2 regions of the Psychromonas sp. SR45-3 genome follow, and region 1 is predicted to be linked to the other one. Evidence: riboswitches for the same ligand, from Rfam matches in the RefSeq annotation. Region 1 holds a riboswitch; the other holds the start of a gene.
The links. Region 1 has a riboswitch for thiamine pyrophosphate ahead of thiD (bifunctional hydroxymethylpyrimidine kinase/phosphomethylpyrimidine kinase). Riboswitches for the same ligand answer to the same signal wherever they lie in the genome.
Positions count from the first base shown of each region.

Region 2: linked by a shared signal. The riboswitch ahead of thiC (phosphomethylpyrimidine synthase ThiC) and the one ahead of thiD (bifunctional hydroxymethylpyrimidine kinase/phosphomethylpyrimidine kinase) in region 1 are both predicted to bind thiamine pyrophosphate.

Region 1 is NZ_JACJDP010000009.1:92,705-100,989, reverse strand. Features, by position in the region: gene H5084_RS07425 (EAL domain-containing protein) at 1-375, opposite strand, end outside; gene H5084_RS07420 (DUF2474 family protein) at 1,097-1,201, opposite strand; gene cydB (cytochrome d ubiquinol oxidase subunit II) at 1,201-2,199, opposite strand; gene H5084_RS07410 (cytochrome ubiquinol oxidase subunit I) at 2,209-3,600, opposite strand; gene H5084_RS07405 (diguanylate cyclase) at 4,123-5,553, opposite strand; TPP riboswitch at 6,189-6,310, shown strand; gene thiD (bifunctional hydroxymethylpyrimidine kinase/phosphomethylpyrimidine kinase) at 6,377-7,219, shown strand; gene H5084_RS07395 (ABC transporter ATP-binding protein) at 7,229-8,017, shown strand; gene H5084_RS07390 (ABC transporter permease) at 8,010-8,285, shown strand, end outside.
Region 2 is NZ_JACJDP010000026.1:11,888-20,172, reverse strand. Features, by position in the region: gene thiC (phosphomethylpyrimidine synthase ThiC) at 1-1,927, opposite strand, end outside; TPP riboswitch at 2,023-2,160, opposite strand; gene H5084_RS13530 (NifB/NifX family molybdenum-iron cluster-binding protein) at 2,406-2,798, opposite strand; gene H5084_RS13525 (DUF134 domain-containing protein) at 2,809-3,108, opposite strand; gene H5084_RS13520 (PaaI family thioesterase) at 3,246-3,752, shown strand; gene H5084_RS13515 (methyl-accepting chemotaxis protein) at 3,890-5,782, opposite strand; gene fusA (elongation factor G) at 6,149-8,242, opposite strand.

The DNA of each region.
Region 1 (8,285 bases):
AAACAAACAAGCGACAGTAATCAAAAGTAGATTAAATAAACTGGCAACAAATATGGGTAATAGATAAAAACTGGCGATAATGATTGGGAAAAGCCAATAAATTAGCCCCGCCCCTTTTACATAAATACCAATTAAAATAGTAACTTGTGCAAGAACCGCGAATATAGCACTAAAAAGCTTAATGTTACTGGTAAACCACACCCCGAGAAATACAGAAAAAATACCACCAACGGCTGCAATATCAACAGCAATATGCGCGATATCGTGCGCTAAAAGACTTGTAATAAGAAAAGGGAATAAGACTAATGTTGCTGCAGCAGTAATGGCTAATAGAATTTTATCTTCTAAAGTACGCTGCTTTAATTTAATAGGCATACAGGTCTAGCTTCCTTTTAATGGAGTCTATTATAAAAATATTGCCGAGATCCAAGCCAATAGAGTTGAAAAGATATTATACATAATAATATACGAAAAAAAGCAAATTAAGCACCTCTTTTGAGGTGGTTAATTTTGAGTTATTGAAGTTAATTATTAGGTAATATAGTTATCAATATTGTAAGAGCTCTCATACTAATGAGAAAATTTATTCAACGTGATTGATATTATATTTAAAGAACTTTCAATTGCTTGCTTCACCTATTATCAAAAATATTAACGATACGCTGATGTTGCCACAGCCCCCGATTTAATAAGCTAAGAAAACCTATCTGACTGAAAATTAAATAAATAATATATAAAAACCAATCAACAACCAACTAAATTAAATGAGGGAGTTGAATTTTTTAAAAATCACTGAGTTAATTAGGTAAATAGGTGCAAATAGTGATTAAAACTAGTCATTATTTTAAAAGCAGGTTATCTACTATTTTATATAGTCATCACTATCCACCATTCGCAATTCAGACAGTAAAAATCAGTAATAAGTGGTAAGTGGTAAGTGGTAACGACGATTTAGCGTTCACGGCACAAATAAGCACAACGAACACTAATAAATATAAAATGGTATTAAGATTTATCAGTAAGTTGATATTAATGATGAAGACTGTGTTATAAATGACCACTTTCGAACATCTAAAAACTTAAACGTTATAACACATCACTTCAGAATAAAACGTAGTAAATAGGCGAATACACTCAGGGCAAGTACACTGCCGAACCAAATTATAACCATCCATCCCCATTGCTTTAATGATTGTTTCATTAATGGTACCCCTCGTCGTGTTTTAATTTACCCCTGAACACCCAATAAGCATAACCGCTGTACGCAATCACCATGGGTAATAAAAATACCGTACCGGTCAGCAAAAACTTTAAGCTACTGTCTGGCGCTGCTGCATCAGCATAAGTAACAGCGAAAGGGACAATATATGGGAAGGTACTAACAGAAAACCCCAATGCAGAAACAATAAATAACCCAATGCCAAACAAGTATGCCCGCACTGCTTGATGATTGTTTAAGGATTTAAATAATTGCCAAATACATATCACAGCCAATGCCGGTACCATAAAATAAAGCATCGAATTAGGTAAGTTAAACCATCGCTGAGCAACAATTTCATGAGTTAATGGCAACCAAGCACTTACCACAACAATACAAAGTACTAAAGCCCCCCCCCAATATTTAGCCACATCATAATATCTATCAGCTAACTCCTGAGGTAACTTGATCACTAACCAACACGCACCTAATAACGCATAGGCACAAATAGTTGCAAAACCACAGAATAGAGTAAACGGTGTAAACCAATCAAACCATCCTCCCGCATAACTTCTAGCATCGACTTCGATACCTTGTAACATCGCACCTAGCATGATCCCTTGAGTTGCAGCAGCTGCAATAGAGCCTGCAAAGAATGCGATAGACCAAACAAACTTTCCTCGTTTAGTTCTAAATCGATACTCAAATGAAACTCCACGTAATACTAACCCCAGTAGCATAATAATTAACGGTGCATAAAGCGCTGGCATCACAATAGAGTAAGCGAGTGGAAATACAGCAAATAATCCACCGCCACCTAGCACCAACCAGGTTTCATTACCATCCCAAACAGGTGCAATGCTATTCATCATTAAATCTCGTTCTGCTTCATTAGTTGCTTTGGGAAAAAGAATGCCTATTCCCAAATCAAATCCATCTAGCACAACATATATTAATACGGCAAAACCAATCAACCCGTACCAAATTAAAGCGTAATCCATATGTTTCCCCTAAGGTAGTCTGTTCGGATGTGAAGCAGGCGGCACTTCAGCACCATCAGGAAGTCGAGCCTCTAACGCTTGCTCATAGCGTGTAGGCGATTTTTGCATTAAGCGAATGATATAAAAGAACCCAGCCCCAAAAACACACAGATAAACAATAACAAATGCGGTTAAAGACCAAGTTATTGCAACTGCGTCTATTGGTGACGCAGAGTCAGCAGTTCTTAATAATCCATACACAGTAAATGGTTGCCTACCCACTTCAGTGGTTATCCAACCAGAGATTAAAGCGGCAAAACCAGCAGGACCGAATAAAACACAGGCTTTGTGAAATAATGGTGTTTGATAAAGCTTACCTTTTTTACGAAGCCATAAACTGACAAGACCAATCATCAACATACCAAAACCAATACCCACCATTCCCCTGAAACTCCAAAAAACAATCGAAACGGGTGGATGATCAGCTTCAGGAAAAGCATCAAGGCCTTGTACTCTGCCGTTAAGTTCATGGGTTAAAATAAGACTACCTAACTTAGGAATAGCTACCTGATATTTCATCTCTTTAGCTTGATCATCAGGTATGCCGAAAAGGATCAGGGGAGCACCGTCATGAGAGTCATAATGCCCTTCCATCGCAGCTATTTTTGCGGGTTGATGCTGCATCGTATTTAAACCATGAAAATCACCAACAATAATTTGCAGTGGCGCGACAATAACAATCATCCACAACGCCATTGAAAACATAGTTTTGGCTAGCGGATTATGATTTGCTTTAATTAGGTGGTGCCCCGCTACTGCAGCCACCACAAAGGCAGTCGTCAGATAAGAGGCTAACAACATATGCACTAAACGGTATGGAAATGAAGGATTAAAAATAATCGCGAGCCAATCTTCTGGGATAAATTGTCCAGCCTCATTTATCGAATACCCAGCAGGTGTTTGCATCCAACTGTTAACTGACAAGATCCAAAAGGCCGAGAGAAAAGTACCAAAAGCAACAACACAGGTAGCAGAGAAATGTAGTTTTCTGCCCACTTTTTTCATACCAAACAGCATCACTCCAAGAAATCCAGCCTCTAGGAAAAATGCAGTTAAAATTTCATAGCCCATTAATGGCCCAAGGATAGGGCCCGTTTTATCTGAGAATACACTCCAATTAGTACCAAATTGATAACTGAGTACAATCCCACTAACCACGCCCATGCCAAAAGTAACAGAGAATATTTTCAACCAATATTTATAGATTTGAATATATTTGTCATCGTTGGTTTTCAGCCATAAGCCTTCTAATACAGCTAAGTAGGAGGCAAGCCCGATAGTAAATGATGGGAATATAATGTGGAAAGACACAGTAAATGCAAATTGAAACCGTGCCAGATCTAATGCCAAAGTGTCCATAATCACTCCTAATTTGTATAGGATCATGTACGCTTTTTGAAGCAATAAAGATCAAGTTTTCTCTAATGTTTTTTATCAGCTCACTCTCTTTCAGAGTAGGTTTTTATATAAAAAAACAAATAATATATACTCAGGTCAATACCATTGATAACACCAATTTATTCACTCTCTAAAGTCAAATTTAGTTATTAATATTAGAGGGATATAATATGTTTACGAGTTATTTAACCAGCCATTAAGACTGTGTACAGCCTTCTTAACTAACTTAAATTACGATTAATGAAAGTGAAAGAGAAAGTGCAATTACATTTAATTATAAGAGATAGTTTGGATTGCTTAATTGAAGACGTGTGATTAAATCGATAATAGATTATTGCGAAGTAATTTAATGTAGAAATTAGTGACGATAGCAGTGTTGTATCACTTTGCTTGAGCCAATAAATAAAATCCTGTAAATAATGATGTCTAACGATGGCCAAATAAAATTCTCTTTTTAAACACTCCTTTTGAACATCACTGCTTCATTTATGACCTGCTTTTATAACGCTCGCAGCGATTCCTCCCCTTTTCCTTGCTTTGGTATAAGGCAAGATCTGCTTGTTTAATTAACTCAACAGATTTAATGTTTAATTGAGGGATCATTGATGCGATACCTAAACTAATTGTGACATGCTTGTATGATGACTCACTATGGGAAATGTTTAAATTACTCACTGCAAGCCTTACCTTTTCTGCTACTAAAGCACCTTCTTTAATATCACTTTCTAGTAGTATAACAAACTCCTCACCACCATAACGAGCCAAAAAATCAGTAGGTCTATAAATAGTCTCTTGGATAGTTTGAGCTACTTTTTTTAAACAATCATCACCCGCTATATGTCCATAAGTATCATTAAATTTTTTGAACTCATCTATATCAATGAGTAAAAGAGTTAACGGTTGTTGGCTACGCGTTTTCACCAACCATAAATGATTAAGCGTTTTATCTAACCACCTCCTATTAAATACGTCAGTTAGCCCATCTACTTGTGACAATGACTCTAATACCGCGTTCGATTTTTCAAGTTTATCATTTCTCTCATTAACCATATCAATAGCTGCATTAAAACCAATAATCAAATCACCTATTTCATCTTTTTTATAACCTTTAATATGTGTCAGTGATTTTTTTTGCGATACCATTTCCCTAACAGATTCAGCAGCCTTTTTTAATGGATTAAAAAAGAAGAATAAAAAAAACATAATCGCCAAAAAAACAGAAACACTAACAATGATCCCATTAATAATTGCTGTTCGTAAACTTTCGTTTATTAATTGATAAACCTTGGCCACAGGGGTTCTTACCATAACAAACCAATCTGGAGAGTTAATATCAGCCGTAGCTGCTAACATCTCACCTTCAACTGATGTAACTGTATTGCCATATCCATTAAAGCCCGCCATTACCTCGTCGAGGAATGCATCCATCCCTTTTTTTGGCGTTGCTTTTAACACTAGATTTGGATCGCTCGATGCTAAGAATATTTGATTTATTCTTGAAATGACTAATATATCGCTTCGTTCACTAAAGTCTTTATCAAAAATATACTCCATAAATCCGGGGCGGTTCAAGAAGATTGGTGCTTCTAATATGCCTAATACTTTCCCATTTTGATCTCTTAACGCTTTTGCGATCACAACCAGTACTTCACCCATAACTTCAGAACGAAAAGGTGAACTAATAATAACGCCTTGGCTATTGTTTGCCTTTCTCAACCATTCGTAATCAGTCATTATTAAGTTTTTTCTACCTGGAATAACCGGATATTCAGCTATAGCACCCTGTCCATTTGGGCTTATAACTGCAAAGCCCTGCGGAAAAAAATCAGTAAAAACAATATTATTTTTAATGATTTCCGTTATAAAGACTTCTGATTGTATTTTTTTAGGAGGGATTTTATCAGCTAAAGCAACCAAAAAACTCGTTCGCATTGTTATTTTTTTTGAATGTCTTTTGCGATATATTTAGCTTGTGTATATTGCTCTTTATTAATTTGTATTTTTATTTCAGATTTAAGTATTAAAAAATTATAAATTTGAAGCAGCGTAAAAGCGACGATGGTAAACACCGAAACATAGAAAGATAATTTAGTGGAAATACGTGATGGCCTCACTTTATCTAAAATAGTTATCATCTACTCATAATTTATTAGTTAATATTTAAAGGCAAACATACCTCTTTTATTCTATAAAAGTTAGTTGTTTTTTTGATAAAATTGCAGTTCATCAATAAATTGTTTTTAAAAAATTTAGTTTGGAACAGCTATTAATTTTAACAATGCAACATTTACAGTGGCAGTAAGGCGTATCAACAAGTAACACTTGGAGGCTGCCAAGATTGCGTCATAACAAATCACCTCCGTGCATCTAAAACCACATCACTAAAGCCAGGTTGATTATGAATTTCAATCAAAATTGATAGGTCCTAAACTACGGGAAACAAGCCCTCCTTGTTATGCGCTCCGTAGGCGATTAATCACGATTAACTTAACAAGCTCTCCTTTACCAATATGTTTGATTGCGCTTTTAACAGAACTTGTTATTATTTGCGGTGATTATAGTCGGGGGGCCATTGGCTGAGAGCGATGTGATATCAAGATTAATTGATAAAACGTCGATACCCGTTGAACCTGATACAGTTAACACTGACGCAGGGAACTATGTAGAAACCATTCCTGTGGCATTCCTTTGCTTTGTATTGGTTGATATCAGTTCCGATCGCGTTGTGAACGGAGCCATTATGTCTGACCTTACGCCTAACACTATTTGTAACCCTATTCGCACACCGATTGTATTGACTATTGCAGGCTCTGACAGCAGTGGCGGCGCAGGCATTCAAGCTGATATTAAAGCAATTTCAGCAACCGGTAGCTATGCTTGTTCTGCGATTACCGCCATTACTGCGCAAAATACACAGGGTGTGTCAGCGATCTTCCCAATCCCCCTCGAATATGTTGAAAAGCAATTAGATGCCGTGTTTAGTGATCTCAATATTATCGCGGTTAAAGTAGGTATGTTAGCAGACAGTGAAATCATCAAAGTAGTGGCTAAAAAACTAAAGCAATACAATCCACCTTTTTTAGTAATTGACCCTGTGATGGTGACCACCAACGGTGATTTATTATTAGAAAACGCTGCGATTCAAACCCTAAAAACTGAATTACTACCAATGGCTGATTTAATTACCCCTAATCTGCCTGAAGGTGCTGCATTGATTGACAGTCACATTCCCACCAGCGAACAACAGATGCAGGCAATGATTGATGCTTTACGTCAGTTAGGTGCTAAAGCCGTGTTATTAAAAGGTGGGCATTTAGAACAAGATGAAAACAGTAATGATTTATTAATTTTGACGAACTCAGTACAGCAACTCACAGCAAAACGTATTAATACTAACAACAACCATGGAACAGGCTGCACCTTATCTTCAGCGATAGCTTCATATTTAGCTCAAGGCCATGAATTATCAAAAGCAGTACAGCTTGGTAAAGATTATATTACCCAAGCATTACAACATGCTGACCAACTTAACATTGGTCAAGGCCGCGGCCCTGTAGATCATTTTTATGTATTGAATCAATAAGTGCTTACCATGACAAACAACCTATCGTCACAACCATCAAGTTCAGTAGTTCAAAGCGCGCCCAGCATTGGTATTCATAATGCCAGTTTACGCTATCACAATAGTGAACAGCATGTATTGTCGTCATTGACTATGCATATTCCAGCGGCGCAATGGACTTGTATTCTGGGGCGTAGTGGCTGCGGTAAAAGCTCTTTGTTACGTTATTTGGCGAACTTATTAAGTGATAAAGTACAATGGTCTGGGCAACTATCCACCAGCACTAATGTTGCACTGCAAGGTCAAATTGCCTATATGGCACAACAAGATTTATTAATGCCCTGGTTATCAGTATTAGATAACGTACTGCTCAGTGAGAAATTCACACCTAACCCAAAACCGTCGCAGCGTGATAATGCACAACAACTGTTACAGCAGGTTGGTCTTGAACAACAAGCCCATTATTTACCACAGCAATTATCTGGTGGAATGCGGCAACGTGTTGCATTAGCTAGAACCTTAATGCAAAACAAGCCGGTGGTATTAATGGATGAGCCTTTCTCTGCATTAGATGCAGTAACACGCTACCGCTTGCAAAACTTAGCACATGAATTATTAAAAGATAAAACCGTAGTCTTAATTACGCATGATCCACAAGAGGCAATCCGTTTAGCAAACCAGCTTTATATTATGCAAGGCCAACCCGCATCTGCAGAATCATTAGATGTACCTAGCACTCTAGCACCAAGACAATTTGATGCACAATGCGCAGCTCTTCAGCAGACTATTCTTGACCGTTTGGAGCAAGATTATGCGTAATTTTCTTGCCATATCAGGTTTAACTAAATCGCTTGAAAATAAAAAGAGAGATAGCAATAAAACACTACCACCAGTGTTACGTACTCTGCTCACTTTTATGATTATAATTGCGATTTGGCAAACGATTGTAGTGCTCTTTGAACTACCCTCTTTTATTTTACCTGAGCCGTTAGCAGTATTTGAACGCCTATTTACACGTTATGAAGTGTTATTAAAACATAGTTGGGTGACCACACTAGAGATACTTTTAGGATTATTACTAGGTCTT
Region 2 (8,285 bases), on a different contig from region 1:
TGGCCATGCCTTGTTCCGCTGTCATGTCTGTAGTCATAACAATGGTTTCATCAAGAATTTTAATCGATATTTCACCTGAATCTAACTTCGCAGTAAAGTCACGCACATCTTGGGTGATTTTCATTGAGCAAAATTTAGGGCCACACATCGAGCAGAAATGCGCTACTTTCCCCGATTCTTGTGGCAAAGTTTCATCGTGATATTCTCGCGATGTTACTGGGTCTAAACCGAGATTGAATTGATCTTCCCAACGGAATTCAAAACGAGATTTAGATAAAGCATTGTCTCGAATTTGTGCACCAGGATGGCCTTTTGCTAAATCTGCTGCATGTGCTGCAATTTTATAAGTGATCAAACCTACTTTTACATCATCTTTATTAGGTAACCCTAAATGTTCTTTAGGTGTCACATAACACAGCATTGCACAACCGTACCAACCAATTTGCGCAGCACCGATACCAGAGGTGATATGGTCGTAACCCGGTGCAATATCAGTTGTTAGTGGACCTAATGTGTAGAAAGGCGCTTCAAAACATTCTGTTAACTGCTTATCCATGTTTTCTTTAATCATCTGCATCGGAATATGGCCAGGGCCTTCAATGATCACTTGCACATCATATTCCCAAGCTACTTTGGTTAACTCACCTAATACTTCTAGTTCAGAAAATTGTGCTTCATCATTGGCATCTGCAACCGAGCCTGGACGTAATCCATCGCCTAGTGATAACGACACATCGTACTGCTGGCAAATTTCACAAATTTCACGGAAGTATTCATAAGCAAAGTTTTCTTTATGATAAGTCAGACACCACTTCGCCATGATTGAACCACCACGTGACACAATACCTGTAACGCGTTTAGCCGTCATCGGAACAAAGCGTAACAATACGCCCGCATGAATTGTAAAATAATCCACACCTTGCTCTGCTTGCTCAATTAACGTATCGCGAAAGACCTCCCAGGTTAAATCTTCAACCACACCATTTACTTTTTCTAAGGCTTGGTAAATTGGTACGGTACCGATTGGTACAGGTGAGTTACGTAGGATCCATTCGCGAGTCTCATGAATATTACGACCCGTTGATAAATCCATCACCGTGTCACCGCCCCAAAGCGTCGACCAGACTAATTTTTCAACTTCTTCTTCAATGGAAGATGAGACAGAAGAGTTACCGATATTAGAGTTAACTTTAACTAAAAAGTTACGACCAATGATCATCGGTTCTAATTCTGGATGGTTAATATTAGATGGAATGATCGCACGCCCTCTAGCTACTTCTGAGCGAACAAATTCAGGCGTAATTGATTCCTGTAAATTCGCTCCGTAACTCTGCCCTGCATGTTGTGAAAGTAAAGCTTCACATTTAATTCGCTCACGGCCTTGGTTTTCACGAATCGCAATATATTCCATTTCTGGTGTGATAATGCCCTGACGCGCGTAATGCAACTGCGTTACACATTGACCTTTTTTAGCGCGTAAAGGCTTAGGTAACTTGGCGAAACGTAATTCATCTAATGACTCGTCAGCTAAACGTGTCTGTGCAAACTCTGACGTCACACCTTCAAGGACTTCGACGTCATCACGCGCTTCTATCCAGCTTTTACGTAGTTTTGGCAATCCCGCATGGACATCTATTTTAGTATTAGGATCTGTATAAGGGCCTGATGTATCGTAAACTGGAATAGGTTCATTTTTTTCATAAATTGGGTTTTCTTCACTGCCACCAACAAATGTATCAGTTTGATGAATTTGACGCATCGCTACTTTGATCGGATGAATATCACCGTCAATAAATATTTTTTCAGAGTTAGGATAAGACTCATTATTCAAATTTTGAATATAATCCTGTGCGGCTTGACGTGATTCACGACGAGATAGACCTTTACGATCAGTGGTTTTTAACGTTGAATTAATTTCTTTAGACATAGCATTCTTTACCTAGTTTAATATAAACGGTTTATAAAAGATTGCTTGTCGAATAGGTGTGGAAGTTAAAAAATATCCAAGAATGGAAAATAGACAGATATTTTCTACTTGTTCCCTTCGTAGGTATTAGCCCAATCAGGTTCCACGGATCCCACGTTAACTATTCAAAATGATAGCTAACTAATGTGGTCTCAGCCTTTGGGAAATTCCCATTAGCACTCCGACAAGATGCGGGCAGTATAGAAGAAAAAGCAACCAAGTTAAACAAGAGAAGAAAATTAAGCAAAAAAGACCTTAACTCTTAACAATGATTAATCACTTAAGGGTTAAGGAAATAGTAAAATGATTTAAACCAATAACCTAAACCATTTATTATTTGAGGCTAAGTAAAAATTACTCGCATTCAAGATGCAAAAAGCAGCAAGGTTAGAAGTAAGCAGATCTCAGCCATAAAGTTGATAAATAACGGCTATATGGTCTAATGATGGTGGCAGCATCGACCATCAGCATTTTTATGCGATACCTTTTTCAACACACCTTGCTCAGGTGTATTTAATGATCGACGATGTAATTTAGCACTTAGCAATAATGTTTCAATCTCATCCCTTGTATTACCTTGCTCTACTTTTAAACCTGCATTTAGCAGTTTTGCTAAGGTTTTTTCACCTACTTTTCTAACAATCACAACATCGCAGTGCATTTCTTGTAAGAGTTGAATAATTAATAACTTTGCAGAGCAACCGGTAAGACCTAAAGCTGGATTATCATGCACGGCTATTATCTGATTGTTTTCATCATAAAAGGTGAAGTTCTCAGATTTTGAAAACTGGTGAGACAGCTTATTATTGCTCATTGCGATAGCATAAATCATGGTATTTTCCTTAATTAATGAGGTTGACTAGTTCATCGGGTAAGACTAATGCATGACCATTAATCAATGCATTACTTATCTTAAAACGTGATTTTTTTAAAATATTGGCAAAGGTTTGTCGTGAAACTTGCATTCTTTTGGCTGCATCCTGTTGCGAAAGCCCTTCAATATCCACCAAGCGAATAGCTTCCAATTCATCACTTTCGATACTGATTTTGATTAGCTTAGTTACTGGAATACCATTGGGTTTAAATAGGCTACATTTAGCAAATTTTTCAGCACAGATATGCCGCTTTATTTTAGGTCTCATCTACAGCTCTCAGTTCTTAGTTCTTAGTTCTAAATTTCAGTTATCAGTTATCAATTACCTTTTGCTATGTTATCTTAACCAAGTAATTAGCATATGCCAATTACTTTTGTTATCAATAATGAATGATAGAGGTTAATATGTCTGCTACACATGACTCAGAGAAAGCACAATTATTAAAAGAATTACAATTACTTAATAACAAGAATATTCCTCAGCCACTCACCTTAGTACACAAGCAAAAAAGTCATCAAGGTTGCATGATGTGCGGGTCCAATGCCGTATTAGGTTTGAAATTAGATTTTTACAGTGATCCTAATCAGCAAGTCTGGGCTCATTTTAAAAGCTCAATTCATCAGCAGGGCTATGAAAGTATATTGCATGGTGGTTTTTTAGCGGCATTGTTAGATAGCAGCATGTGCCAAGCGGTTTTCAATCAAGATATTGAAGCAGTAACGGCGGATATGAATATTCGCTTTCTACATGAAATGAAAGTCAACAGTGATATTTTAATGACAGCTAAAGTCCTGCCTTCTCGTCCTCCTCTTTATAAAGTAGAAGGTGAGTTATATGTAGATGGTCTCTTGATGGCAAAAAGTAGTGCACGTTTCATGACAAAAGGATTTGCTAAAAGCAAAGCACATTAAGTATCTGTCAGCATAGGTTTTATACTTACCGTAGCTTTAGCTGCATTGAGGTTCAAAATATCTCCCCTAAGGCAGATATCTCGGGATAAACAAGTCTCCCCTTACAAGAGTAAGAGGAGCGAATAGTTCATTATTAATTACACATGAAAAACTGAAACTTTAGCACTTAACAAATTAGCTTGTGCATTCAATTCACTCGCTTGTAATTTAGATACCGTAGCGTCTTCAGTTAATTTATCAGTTACATCTTTAATTGATGTCGTATTTTTAGTGATCTCAGAGGTTACTTGATTTTGTTCCTCTGAAGCGGTGGCAATTTGTGTTGCCATATTACTAATAACTTCTACTGAATCCTTAATTTTAGCTAAAGATTGTGCAGCCTGCTGTGCATCATTCACTGTACCTTTCGCTAATAAAGAACTGTTATTCATCAATTTCACTGCATTATTAGTGCTCGTCTGCAAAGTGCCGATCATACTCTGAATTTCTTCAGTAGAGCTATGAGTCCTCTGCGCTAAACTACGTACTTCATCAGCGACCACAGCAAAACCACGTCCGTGGTCACCAGCTCTTGCCGCTTCAATAGCAGCGTTAAGTGCCAATAAATTAGTCTGATCCGCGATACCTTGGATGGTTGTTAAAATTCCATTTATATCTTGCGCATGCTGATGTAGCTCGCTAATAACATCAGTCGCCTGAACGATTTCAGTCGTTAAGTTGGTAATTGAATGTTGCGTTTTTTCTACTTCTGATTGCCCCTGTTGCGCATAATCAGCTAAAGAATAAGCAGCCTGTGCTGTTTGCTCTGCATTTTCGGCAATTTCATGCGTTGCTGATGACATCTCAGTCACAGCCGTTGCCACCATGGTTACCTCTTGCTGCTGCAATTGTAACCCTTTAACTGATTCATTGGATCGCCCTTCACTGTCACGCGCTTCTATTTTAAGCTGTTCAGCCAGCGCAAAAACATCTTGAATAAGCATTTGTAAGCTGCCCATAAACTGGTTGAAGTGCTTCGCTAATGTACCCACTTCGTCATTACTATCAATATCAATACGTCTCGTTAAATCACCTCCCCCTTGTGCAATCGTTTCCAGAGCGCGAGATACACCTTGTAATGGTTTGAAGAGATAATTACAAAACAGATTAAAAGCTAACAAACAAACAGCAACAATCACTAATGCACCTAACAATTGCTGCCAGAGTGCTGTAATTAAAGGCGCAACAACAGATTCTTTATTAATTATCACAATCGTTTGTAAACGCGTTCCTTTAATAGGAGCGACATAAACATAACTCTCTTGATTAGCCACCAGCATGATTTGTAATTTAGCATTTGCGGTGGACAAATTTGATAAACCTTGACTCAATCCAGGGTCCATCGCACTAAGCGGTTTATTTAATAACGAGCTATCAGCATGTGCAAAAACATTACCTTTATCGGTTGCGATAAACATATAACCTATACCAGGTAAGACAGCACTTTGTAATTGCTCAATGATATCGCTTATCTGTACATCTGCACCTAAAACGGCAGTTTCGCCTAGCACCTGAACGGCTTTACCAAGAGAAACAACATTTGCGCCTGTCGCTGCGGCTACCGTTGGGTTATCCATAAAGACTTCTTGCGGCTTGCTCATCGCATTTTTATACCAGCCCCACTTTCTAGGATCATCATTACCTGGAGGTAGAATTACGCCATTTGCATTTTTTTGACTACCATCTTGAAATGCTAAAAATACATTATCAAACCTAGCACCAACTCGAAGCTGCTGTAAATGTTTTTCTAATTGATCAAGTTCGATGGTAGCGGGTAGAGACTGTAGCGCTTCTCCTTTTGCACCAAGCCAGTCACTCACGTACCGATTGTAATAACTAGTACTACTTAAAAGCCGCTGATTTAATTCAATATCTAATCGTTTGAGTGAGCTTTGAAAAGAGATTGTCATCACTAATATAGCACCGACTAAAATGGCAAAACTAGCGGAAAAAGCCAACTTTTGCTTAAGTGTAACTCGACCAAAAATCATAATTAAAATACCTATTATTGGATATAAATTTATTGTTGGTGCGAGGATAGTTTAAAATATCCTATAAGTAAAAATAAAACATCATATCGATAAAAACAAACGAGCCCCGCATCTTACATTACGAGGAAAAGCTAAAATTATTATTATTTGAAATTACTTTTAGCAGCTACTTTATCGGCTTACTCTAGATATTAGGGAAGTAGGATAAGCTATGGTGTTTTTTGAACTCTATAGAGAACTCACCACTAACAGTCGCGCAAAACTCTTCCGTTCATAAAATTAGACATAAAAAAACCCCGATAACTTTCATTATCAGGGTTTATCAACTTTAAAATATTTTCTTTTTATCCTAATTTAGGAAAAAAATTATTTTTTAGCCGCTGCTTTATCAGCTTTAACTTTCTCAATCACAGCATCAGATACTGAAGCAGGACAAGGCATGTAGTTTTTGAACTCCATAGAGAACTGACCACGACCTGATGTCATTGTACGTAGTGAACCGATGTAACCAAACATTTCTGAAAGAGGTACGTCAGCTTTAATACGAACACCAGAAGCACTAGGCTCTTGACCAGCGATCATACCACGACGACGACTAAGGTCACCGATTACATCACCAACATGATCATCAGGAGTGAACACGTCTACAGCCATCATAGGCTCAAGAAGTTGTGCGCCTGCTTTAGGGATAGACTGACGGAATGCACCACGTGCTGCTAATTCAAATGCTACTGCAGATGAATCCACGGCATGGAAACCACCATCAAAAAGTTCAACTTCAACGTCAAGTACAGGGAAACCAGCAAGTACACCAGTATCCATCATGCTTTTAAAGCCTTTCTCGATAGCTGGGAAGAATTCTTTAGGTACGTTACCACCAACAACAATTGATTTAAACGCAAAACCACTACCAGGTTCGCCAGGCTTGATACGGTAATCGATTTTACCAAATTGACCAGAACCACCAGATTGTTTCTTATGTGTGTAAGAATCTTCAATTGCTTGTGTGATTGTTTCACGGTAAGCAACTTGAGGTTCACCAACTAATAAATCAACACCGTAAGTACGTTTTAATATATCTACTTTGATATCTAAGTGAAGCTCACCCATACCAGACAGGATTGTTTCACCTGAATCGATATCAGTTTCAACTTTAAATGTAGGATCTTCTGCAACCATTTTACCAATCGCAATACCCATCTTCTCAGTAGAACCTTTATCTTTTGGTGTAACAGAGATAGAGATTACTGGGTTAGGGAAAACCATCGCTTCTAGAATGATTGGGTCTTTTGGATCACATAATGTATGACCAGTTTGAACGTTACCTTTCATACCAACGATAGCGATGATATCGCCCGCTTGTGCAGAAGTAAGTTCGTTACGATCATCAGCTTGCATTTCACACATACGACCAACACGCTCAGTTTTACCTGTAGCAGCGTTCATGATGGTATCGCCTTTCTTCAATGTACCAGAGTAGATACGTACGAAAGTTAATGAACCAAAACGGTCATCAGTGATTTTAAATGCTAACGCTTTAAATGTTTCTTCAGCTGAAACGAATGCAAATTTACCATTCGGCTCGCCTTCTTCATCTGTAAGAGGTTGTGGATCAACTTCTGTAGGTGAAGGTAGGTAATCAACAACAGCGTCAAGGATGTTTTGCATACCTTTGTTTTTAAACGCAGAACCACAGTAAGTTGGGAAGAACTCCATAGTACGTGTACCTTTACGGATACAACGTTTAATGTCTTCTAGAGATGGCTCTTCGCCTTCAAGGTATGCTTCAAGTAGATCATCATCTTGACCTAATGCTTCTTCAAGCAACATTTCACGGTATTCTTCTACTTTATCAACCATATCCGCAGGAACATCAGTGATTTCGAAGTTTTCTGGAAGACCAGTTTCATCCCAAATGTGTGCTTTACGAGTTAGTAGATCAACAACACCACAGAAGTCATCTTCTATACCGATTGGTAGAACCATAACTAGTGGGTTAGCACCAAGAACAGTTTCAGTTTGTTTAACTACGCGATAAAAATCAGCACCCATACGGTCTAATTTGTTTACGAAGATAATACGTGCAACTTTTGAGTCATTCGCGTAACGCCAGTTAGTTTCTGATTGTGGTTCAACACCACCAGAACCACAGAATACACCAATGCCGCCATCCAATACTTTAAGTGAACGGTAAACTTCAACTGTGAAGTCAACGTGTCCAGGAGTATCGATTACGTTAAAACGATGATCTTTCCAGAAACAAGTTACAGCAGCAGATTGTATAGTAATACCGCGCTCAGCTTCCTGTTCCATGAAGTCAGTTGTAGATTCGCCATCATGTACTTCACCAGTTTTGTGGATCTGTCCAGTAAGTTTCAAGATACGCTCTGTAGTAGTAGTTTTACCCGCATCAACGTGCGCGAAAATACCAATGTTTCTGTATTTACTTAAATCTGTCATTTTTTATACTCTGTATGTAAAAAATTGGAGGCTATATTCCCGC